Regions from separate parts of the Phenylobacterium sp. GW821-FHT12F10 genome, predicted to be linked through region 1. Evidence: predicted binding sites of a transcription regulator. Region 1 holds the regulator's gene; the other holds the start of a gene.
The links. Region 1 encodes HrcA, which represses chaperone genes, less so after heat shock. Its sites were predicted from a motif close to GTTAGCANTCNNNNNNNNNGANTGCTAAC; they were not measured.

Region 2: the regulator HrcA is predicted to act here: its motif matches at 1,887-1,915, upstream of groES (co-chaperone GroES).

Annotation. Positions count from the first base shown of each region.
Region 1 covers NZ_JBXAPY010000004.1:62,198-66,394, forward strand. The annotation lists gene AC1RN5_RS19545 (DUF2975 domain-containing protein) at 1-191, shown strand, start outside; gene AC1RN5_RS19550 (helix-turn-helix domain-containing protein) at 194-436, shown strand; gene rph (ribonuclease PH) at 771-1,490, opposite strand; gene hrcA (heat-inducible transcriptional repressor HrcA) at 1,597-2,673, shown strand; gene grpE (nucleotide exchange factor GrpE) at 2,676-3,308, shown strand; gene tesB (acyl-CoA thioesterase II) at 3,427-4,197, opposite strand, start outside.
Region 2 covers NZ_JBXAPY010000003.1:423,109-427,305, reverse strand. The annotation lists gene AC1RN5_RS18195 (acyl-CoA dehydrogenase family protein) at 1-679, opposite strand, end outside; gene AC1RN5_RS18190 (VOC family protein) at 852-1,226, opposite strand; gene AC1RN5_RS18185 (hypothetical protein) at 1,313-1,738, opposite strand; gene groES (co-chaperone GroES) at 1,974-2,261, shown strand; gene groL (chaperonin GroEL) at 2,315-3,961, shown strand; gene AC1RN5_RS18170 (hypothetical protein) at 4,028-4,197, opposite strand, start outside.

The sequences.
Region 1 (4,197 bases):
TGGCGCTCGGCAGCCTGGAGCTGGTGCGCTACTGCGTCCGCTTCGCCGGCCAGTGGCTCGACCTGGCCCAGACCAAGGACAGCCAGGGCCTCAGCCTGACGGCCTGGTTCTCGGTCCTGGTGGTGTTTGTCCTGGCCGAGGTGTTCCGCGAAGGCGCGCGCCTGCGCCGCGAAGCGGAGCTGACGATCTAATCATGCCCATTCGTGTCCTGCTCGACCGCGTGCTGCTGGAACGCCGCATGTCGCTCACCGAACTCGCCGACCGGGTCGGCGTCACCATCGCCAACCTGTCGATCCTGAAGACCGGCAAGGCCCGCGCCGTGCGCTTCTCCACCCTGGCGGCCCTGTGCCGCGAGCTGGATTGCCAGCCCGGGGACCTGCTGCACTACGAACCCGGTCCCGCCGACGACCTGCCGGACGACGACGAGGGCGGGTAACGGTGGCGTGATGTCGCAGTGCGGCATGTTTTTGCGCGCGCAAGTGCAAAAAACACGACTGAGCACCGCTTAGATATTGCCAGGTAAGGGCTGGGCTCCTATATGCACTGCAACAATTGCTGCGTTGCACAAAGGAGCTCCCCATGGCTCGCGCCCTTGAGAACCTGATCGACCGCCTGATGGCGCCCTTCGCCGAAGAGCTGGCCCGCCTGCCCGCCTCGGCCTTCCGGCAGCTGCTGAACGGTCTCTAAGTTAGTAACCCGCCGCCTTCGGGCGGCGGTCGCGTTCGAAACAGGCGGCCCCCCCAGGGCCGCCTGTTTTGCGTTCCGGCGTCCTACTTGCGGGCCGCGGCCTCGAGCTGCAGTTCGCAGAGCTCGCCGATGCCCTTGCGGGCCAGGGCGAACAGGGCCTCGAACTCGCCCTGGCTGAAGCCCCGCTTCTCGCCGGTGGCCTGGATCTCGACGATGTCGCCGGACCCGGTGAGCACGAAGTTGGCGTCGGCCTCGGCGTTGGAGTCCTCTTCGTATTCCAGGTCCAGGACCGGGGTCCCGTTGTAGATCCCGCAGGAGATGGCCGCGACCTGGTCGGTGATCGGGTCGGCGGTCACTAGCCCTTCCTCCATCAGGTAGTTCACCGCCCGGCGCAGGGCGATCCAGGCGCCGGTGATGGCCGCCGTCCGGGTGCCGCCGTCGGCCTGCAGCACGTCGCAGTCGAGCGAGATCTGGCGCTCGCCCAGCAGGGTCGGGTTGATCACCGCGCGCATGGAGCGGCCGATCAGACGCTGGATCTCCTGGGTGCGGCCCGACTGCTTGCCCTCGGCGGCCTCGCGGCGGCCGCGGGTGTGGGTGGCGCGCGGCAGCATGCCGTACTCGGCGGTGACCCAGCCCTGGCCGCGGCCGCGCATGAAGCCCGGCACCCGGTCCTCCACGCTGGCGGTGATCAGCACCTTGGTGTGGCCGAAGGTGATCAGGCAGGAGCCCTCGGCGTAGCGGTTGACCCCGGTTTCGATGGTCACGGCGCGGAGAAGCTCGGGGGTACGGTCGGAAGGGCGCATGGGAAGGGCTCGGATAAGAGCGCGACGTCTTGCGCCGCAGTGGGTCGGGCTTATCCTAGATCATAGAGGTTCCGTCCATGGTTCTGACCTGCCCACGCCACCAACCTTGACCAGCTCGCTGTTGACCGGCGGGCCGTCGCTCGCCGAACTGGACGAGCGCGCCCGCGACATCTTCCGCCGCGTCGTGGAAAGCTATCTGGAGACCGGCGACCCGGTCGGCTCGCGCACCCTGTCCAAGGGCGGCGTCCACCTGTCGCCAGCCTCGATCCGCAACACCATGCAGGACCTGACCCAGCTTGGCCTGCTGGGGGCGCCCCATGTCAGCGCCGGGCGGCTGCCGACCCATGCCGGCCTGCGGCTGTTCGTCGACGGCCTGATGGAGGTCGGCGATGTCGGCGAGGAGGAGCGGCGGACCATCGAGGCCCGGCTTACCGGCCGCGGCCAGACCTTCGACGACGCCCTCAACGAGGCCAGCGCCATTCTGTCGGGCCTGGCCGGCGGGGCCGGGGTCGTCGTCACCCCGGTGCGCGACGCCGGGGTCAAGCACGTGGAGTTCGTCTCGCTCTCGGCCGACCAGGCCCTGGCCGTCATGGTCTTCGACGACGGCGCGGTGGAGAACCGGCTGATGTCGCTGGCCGCCGGCGTCACCCCCAGCGCCCTGCAGGAGGCGTCCAACTTCCTCAACACCCGCCTGCGGGGCAAGACCCTGGTGGAGGCCGGCCGCGAGATGCGCACCGAGCTGGAGGCCGCGCGCCGCCAGCTCAACGAGACCGCCGCCCGCCTGGTGGAGGACGGCCTGGCCGCCTGGGGCGGGGGCGAGGTGGCCGAGCGGGCCCTGATCGTGCGGGGCCGCGGCAATCTCCTGGCCGACCCGGAAACCCTGGAGGACCTCGAGCGCGTTAGAATGCTGTTCGATGATCTGGAGCAAAAGGAACAGCTCATCGGTCTGCTAGACGGGGTCAACGCGGCCCAGGGCGTGCGCATCTTCATCGGGGCCGAAACGCGACTGTTTTCGCTTTCGGGTTCCGCCGTGATCGCCGCGCCCTATATGACGGGCCGACAGAAGGTGCTGGGCGCGATCGGCGTGATCGGTCCGGCCCGGCTCAACTATGCCCGGGTCATCCCGCTGGTGGACTATACCGCCCGCGTGCTGTCCCAGGTTCGAGAACGCGTGAAGGATTGAACATGTCCGACGATCAAACGCCGGCTGAAGAGCTCAACGAATTCGCCGATGCGGCGGTGGACCAGATCGAGGCCCTGAAGGCCGAGGTCCAGGGCCTGAAGGAACAGGTGCTGCGCTACGCCGCCGAGGCCGAGAACACCCGCCGCCGCGCCGAGCGCGAGGCCAATGACGCGCGCGCCTACGCCATCCAGAAGTTCGGCAAGGACCTGCTGGGCGCGGCCGACAACCTGGCCCGGGCGCTCACCGCGGCGCCCGCCGACAGCGCCGACACGGTGGTGAAGAACTTCGTGGTGGGCGTGGAGATGACCGCCAAGTCCCTGCAGAGCGCCTTCGAGAGCAATGGCCTCAAGAAGATCGAGCCTGACAAGGGGACCAAGTTCGACCCCCACCAGCACCAGGCGATGATGGAGCAGCCCTCCACCGAGGTGGCCGGCGGCGGCGTGATCCAGGTGCTGCAGCCGGGCTATGAGCTGCTGGGCCGGCTGATCCGCCCGGCCATGGTGGTGGTGGCCGCAAAGGGCTCCACGGGTCCGTCCCCCGGCGGCGAGCCGACCGGCGCGACCAATCCGTACGCCGCTCAGGACGCCGCCCACGGCGACGACGACGCCGGCGGGGCGGTGGATACGAAGGCCTGATCTGACCGCTCATCCCGGCGGAGGCCGGGACCCAGGTCGTAGGTCACGACCTGGGATGCTGTCCTGAATGCGGTAGATGAACCTGGGCCCCGGCCTTCGCCGGGGTGAGCGGGGTCTTTTAAGCCTTCGCCTCGGGCTTGCGCATGCGGATCAGGCCTTCCTGGGTGACCGAGGCCACCAGGTCGCCCTTGCGGTCGAAGATCGAGCCGCGCACGAAGCCGCGGCCGCCCGACGCCGAGGGGCTGTCCTGGTGATAGAGGTGCCACTCGTTGAAGTTGGACGGCTTGTGGAACCACATGGCGTGGTCGAGGCTGGCCGACTGCAGGCCCGGCGTCTGCCACTCCACCCGGTGCGGCCGCATGGCGGTCGAGAGCATGTTCATGTCCGACGCATAGGCCATGATCACCTGGTGCATGTGCGGGTCGGTCCCGATCGGGGCGCGGCAGCGGAACCAGACGCTGTTCTCGGCGGGCTTGGGGCCCTTGTTGAAAAAGGGGTTGCCGTCGACGGCGCGCATCTCGATGGGCCGCGGGCGCGACATCATCTTGCGCATCTCCGGCGGGGCCTTCTCCAGCATCTTCTTCTGCTGCTCGGCCTCGCTGGGCAGGTCGTCTGGGCCGGGCACGTCGGGCATCGGCGCCTGGTGCTCGAAGCCCTCCTCCACCACCTGGAAGGAGGCGGCCAGGTTGAAGATCTGCTTGCCGTTCTGGATGGCCACCACGCGGCGCGTGGTGAAGGTGCCGCCGTCGCGGGAGCGGTCGACGTCGAAGACGATGGGAATCTGCGGATCGCCCGGACGGATGAAGTAGCAGTGCAGGGAGTGGCAGACCCGGTCCTCGACCGTCTCATAGGCCGCTAGCAGCGACTGGCCGATCACCTGGCCCCCGAA
Region 2 (4,197 bases), on a different contig from region 1:
TGGGGACCAGGATCTGCGACTGGCGCAGGTTGGGCGGGCCGTCGGGGCTGGTCTGGACCATGGTGATCATGATCTTGCAGCGCGGGTCGCCGGCGCCGGAGATGTAGTGCTTCTCGCCGTTGATGACGTACTCGTCGCCCACCAGGGTGGCGCGGGTGTTGACGTTCTTGGCGTCCGACGAGGCGGCGTTCACCTCGGTCATGGCGAAGGCCGAGCGGATCTCGCCGCGCAGCAGGGGCTCCAGCCACTTCTTCTTCTGCTCAGGGGTGCCGACGCGTTCCAGGACCTCCATGTTGCCGGTGTCCGGCGCGGCGCAGTTCATGGTCTCGGACGCCATGGGGTTCTTGCCCAGCTCGACGGCGATATAGGCGTAGTCGAGGTTGGACAGGCCCTCGCCGGTCTCGGCGTTGGGCAGGAAGAAGTTCCACAGGCCCTCGGCCTTGGCCTTGTCCTTGGCCTTTTCCAGGCATTCCAGCTGGCCGGGCGCGTAGCTCCAGATGTCGGCCTTGCCCTCGCCGAGGCGGTGGAACTCCACGCTCATCGGCTGGACGGTCTCGGCGATGAAGCGCTTCACGTGCTCCAGCAGCGGCAGGGCCTTGGCCGACATCCGCAGGTCGTTGAGGTCGTCCATCGGGTTCAGCTTGAAGCTGGATTGGGCCTTGTCCTTGGTCTCGCTCATCTTTGTCACTCCCACGGTGTTCTGGTTGGCGGCCCCGTTGCGCGAGACCCATGGATGTCGCGCGGCCTGTTCGCCGCGCTGAAGCCTAGACCGATAGCTTTGGCCCATCGCGGGCCGCAAATCAAACAAGCGTTTTAATACGCTCGTGCTTTCCCGGACCGTGGCGGGAGGCTCAGCTGGGCATGGCCGGGTTGGCCCCGTGGCAGACGGCCTCGATGTTGTGGCCGTCGGGATCGAGGACGAAGGCGCCGTAATAGCTGGGATGGTAGTGGGGGCGCAGGCCCGGCGGGCCGTTGTCGCGGGCCCCCGCGGCGATGGCCGCGGCGTAGAAGGCGTCCACCGTGGCGGTGTCGGGGGCGCTGAAGGCCACGTGGCAATAGCCCGAGGTCTCCCCCAGGCCGATCCAGAAGAAGGGCCGGCTGTCGCCATAGCCCGAGCCCACGTCCATGGTGAACACCCGGGTCAGGCCCAGCGGCTTGAGGGCCGCGTCGTAGAAGGCCTGGGACCGGGCGTGGTCGACCACCCTCAGGCTCACATGATCCAGCATGACTGCGTCTCCCGTTGCGCCGGAGAACGCTAGGCCCTGGAGGGGCCTTGGCAAGCCCCGCGCCGCGCGCGGGGCCGCCGAAGGGACTATTTGGCGGGCAGCTGGTCGGCGCCGGCGCAGGCGGCGGTCACCAGGGCCTTGTCGTCGGCGCTCGCGGCCTTGGCGGGTTTGCCGGTGCGCCAGGTGTCGGCGATCGCCAGGGGCTTGGACGGCGAATAGGAGCCGATGATCATCAGGGCCTTGGCCTTGCAGTCGATGGCCACCACGCTGCCGACCCCGTCGGCGGCGCCCGGGGCCGAGGGCCCGACGCGGGGGCTGGCGCCCACCTTGCCGATGGCTTGCTGGATCACGACCATGCCGCTGGCGGTGTCGCGGTAGGAATAGTCGGTGTCATAGGACCACTGGAGACCCTTTTCGCTCACGGCGCTGTAGGGCTTCCAGGTTTCGGCTGCGGCGGGCAGGGCCACGGCCGCGATGGACAGGGCCGACAGGGCGGCGAGCGCGAGGCGCATGGATGATCTCCTGGGACTTTAGGTTTCTTCCCTCGCCAAGACCCTTAGCGGGACGCCGCCGCGCGGGCCAAGCGGATTCGCCGCAAGGGCTGTTTCCGGCCCGGCCAAGCTTGACTCCGGGGCCCCGCGACCCTACGTCCCGCCCGTCGTTAGCACTCAGGGGCTGCGGCTGCTAACGCTCGGCCCCTCGTTGCGACGCAATCCATTCAACCGTCCCGAACGGAGAGAAAAAGACATGGCGTTTCGTCCCCTGGGAGACCGCGTGCTGATCAAGCGCGTCGAAGAAGAAGAGAAGACCAAGGGCGGGATCATCATCCCCGACACCGCCAAGGAAAAGCCGCAGGAAGGCGAAGTCGTCGCCGTCGGCCCCGGCGCCCGTGACGACAACGGCAAGATCCAGCCCCTGGACGTGAAGCCGGGCGACAAGATCCTGTTCGGCAAGTGGTCGGGCACCGAAGTGAAGATCGACGGTCAGGACCTCCTGATCATGAAGGAAAGCGACGTTCTGGGCGTGGTCGAATAACCACCTCCTCCGCTCTCCTCCCTCCCACAACACACTGAAAGAGCTGAACGAACATGGCCGCTAAAGACGTCTATTTCGCTTCCGACGCGCGCGACCGCATGCTGCGCGGCGTCAACATCCTGGCCAACGCCGTGAAGGTGACCCTGGGTCCCAAGGGCCGCAACGTGGTCATCGAGAAGTCCTTCGGCGCCCCGCGCTCCACCAAGGACGGCGTCTCGGTCGCCAAGGAAATCGAACTGGCTGACCGCTTCGAGAACCTCGGCGCCCAGCTGATCCGCGAAGTCGCCTCCAAGACCAACGACAAGGCCGGCGACGGCACCACCACCGCCACCGTGCTGGCCCAGGCCATCGTCGTCGAGGGCCTGAAGTCGGTCGCCGCCGGCATGAACCCGATGGACCTGAAGCGCGGCGTCGACAAGGCCGTCACCAAGGTCCTGGCCGAGATCAAGGCCTCCTCCAAGAAGGTGACCACCAACGCCGAGATCGCCCAGGTCGGCACCATCTCCGCCAACGGCGACACCGAAGTCGGCGAGATGATCGCCAAGGCGATGGCCAAGGTCGGCAACGAAGGCGTCATCACGGTTGAAGAAGCCAAGACCGCCGAGACCGAACTCGACGTCGTCGAAGGCATGCAGTTCGACCGCGGCTACCTGTCGCCCTACTTCATCACCAACGCCGACAAGATGGAGGTCGAACTCGAAGAGCCTCTGATCCTGCTCTACGAGAAGAAGCTGACCTCGCTGCAGCCCCTGCTTCCGGTCCTGGAAGCCGTGGTCCAGTCGGGCCGTCCCCTGCTGATCATCGCCGAGGACGTCGAGGGCGAAGCCCTGGCCACCCTGGTGGTGAACAAGCTGCGCGGCGGTCTCCGCGTCGCCGCCGTCAAGGCGCCGGGCTTCGGCGATCGCCGCAAGGCCATGCTGGAAGACATCGCCATCCTGACCGGCGGTGAGCTGATCAGCGAAGACCTGGGCATCAAGCTCGAGAACGTCGGCCTCGAAATGCTCGGCAAGGCCAAGAAGGTCTCGATCACCAAGGACGACACCACCATCGTCGACGGCATCGGCGCCAAGGACGCGATCGAAGGCCGCATCGGCCAGATCAAGCGCCAGATCGAAGACACCACGAGCGACTACGACAAGGAAAAGCTGCAGGAACGTCTGGCCAAGCTGGCCGGCGGCGTCGCGGTCATCCGCGTCGGCGGCTCGACGGAAGTCGAAGTGAAGGAAAAGAAGGACCGCGTCGACGACGCCCTCAACGCGACCCGCGCGGCCGTGGAAGAAGGCATCGTCCCCGGCGGCGGCGTCGCCCTGCTGAAGGCCTCCAAGGCTCTGGACGGCTTCAAGGGTGACAACGACGACCAGGAAGCCGGCGTCGCCATCGTGCGCCGCGCCCTGCAGGCCCCGATCCGTCAGATCGCCGAAAACGCCGGCGTCGAAGGCTCGATCGTGGTCGGCAAGGTCATGGAGAACACCTCCCCGACCTTCGGCTTCAACGCCCAGACCGAAGAATATGTGGACATGGTCGCGGCCGGCGTCATCGACCCGGCCAAGGTGGTCCGCACCGCCCTGCAGGACGCGGCCTCGGTCGCCGGCCTGCTGATCACCACCGAAGCCGCCATCGTCGAGGCCCCGAAGAAGGGCGGCCAAGGCGGCGGCGACATGGGTGGCGGCATGGGCGGCATGGGCGGCATGGACTTCTAAGTCCGAGCCCCTCAAGCGCTTAAGATCGAGGGCGGGGCCGCGAGGCTCCGCCCTTTTTCGTGGCCGCTATTCGGCGCGCCTGAGCCTCTGCAGCAGGGGGCTCAGCTCGCCCTTCAGGTCATAGACCCCGACGTCCTTGACCATCTGGGGCGTGGCCCAGTCCGGCCAGGGCTCGATCACCTCGATCTCGCGGAAGGCGGTGGTGAGCGCGCCTGGCGACTTGGCCTTGATGAAGG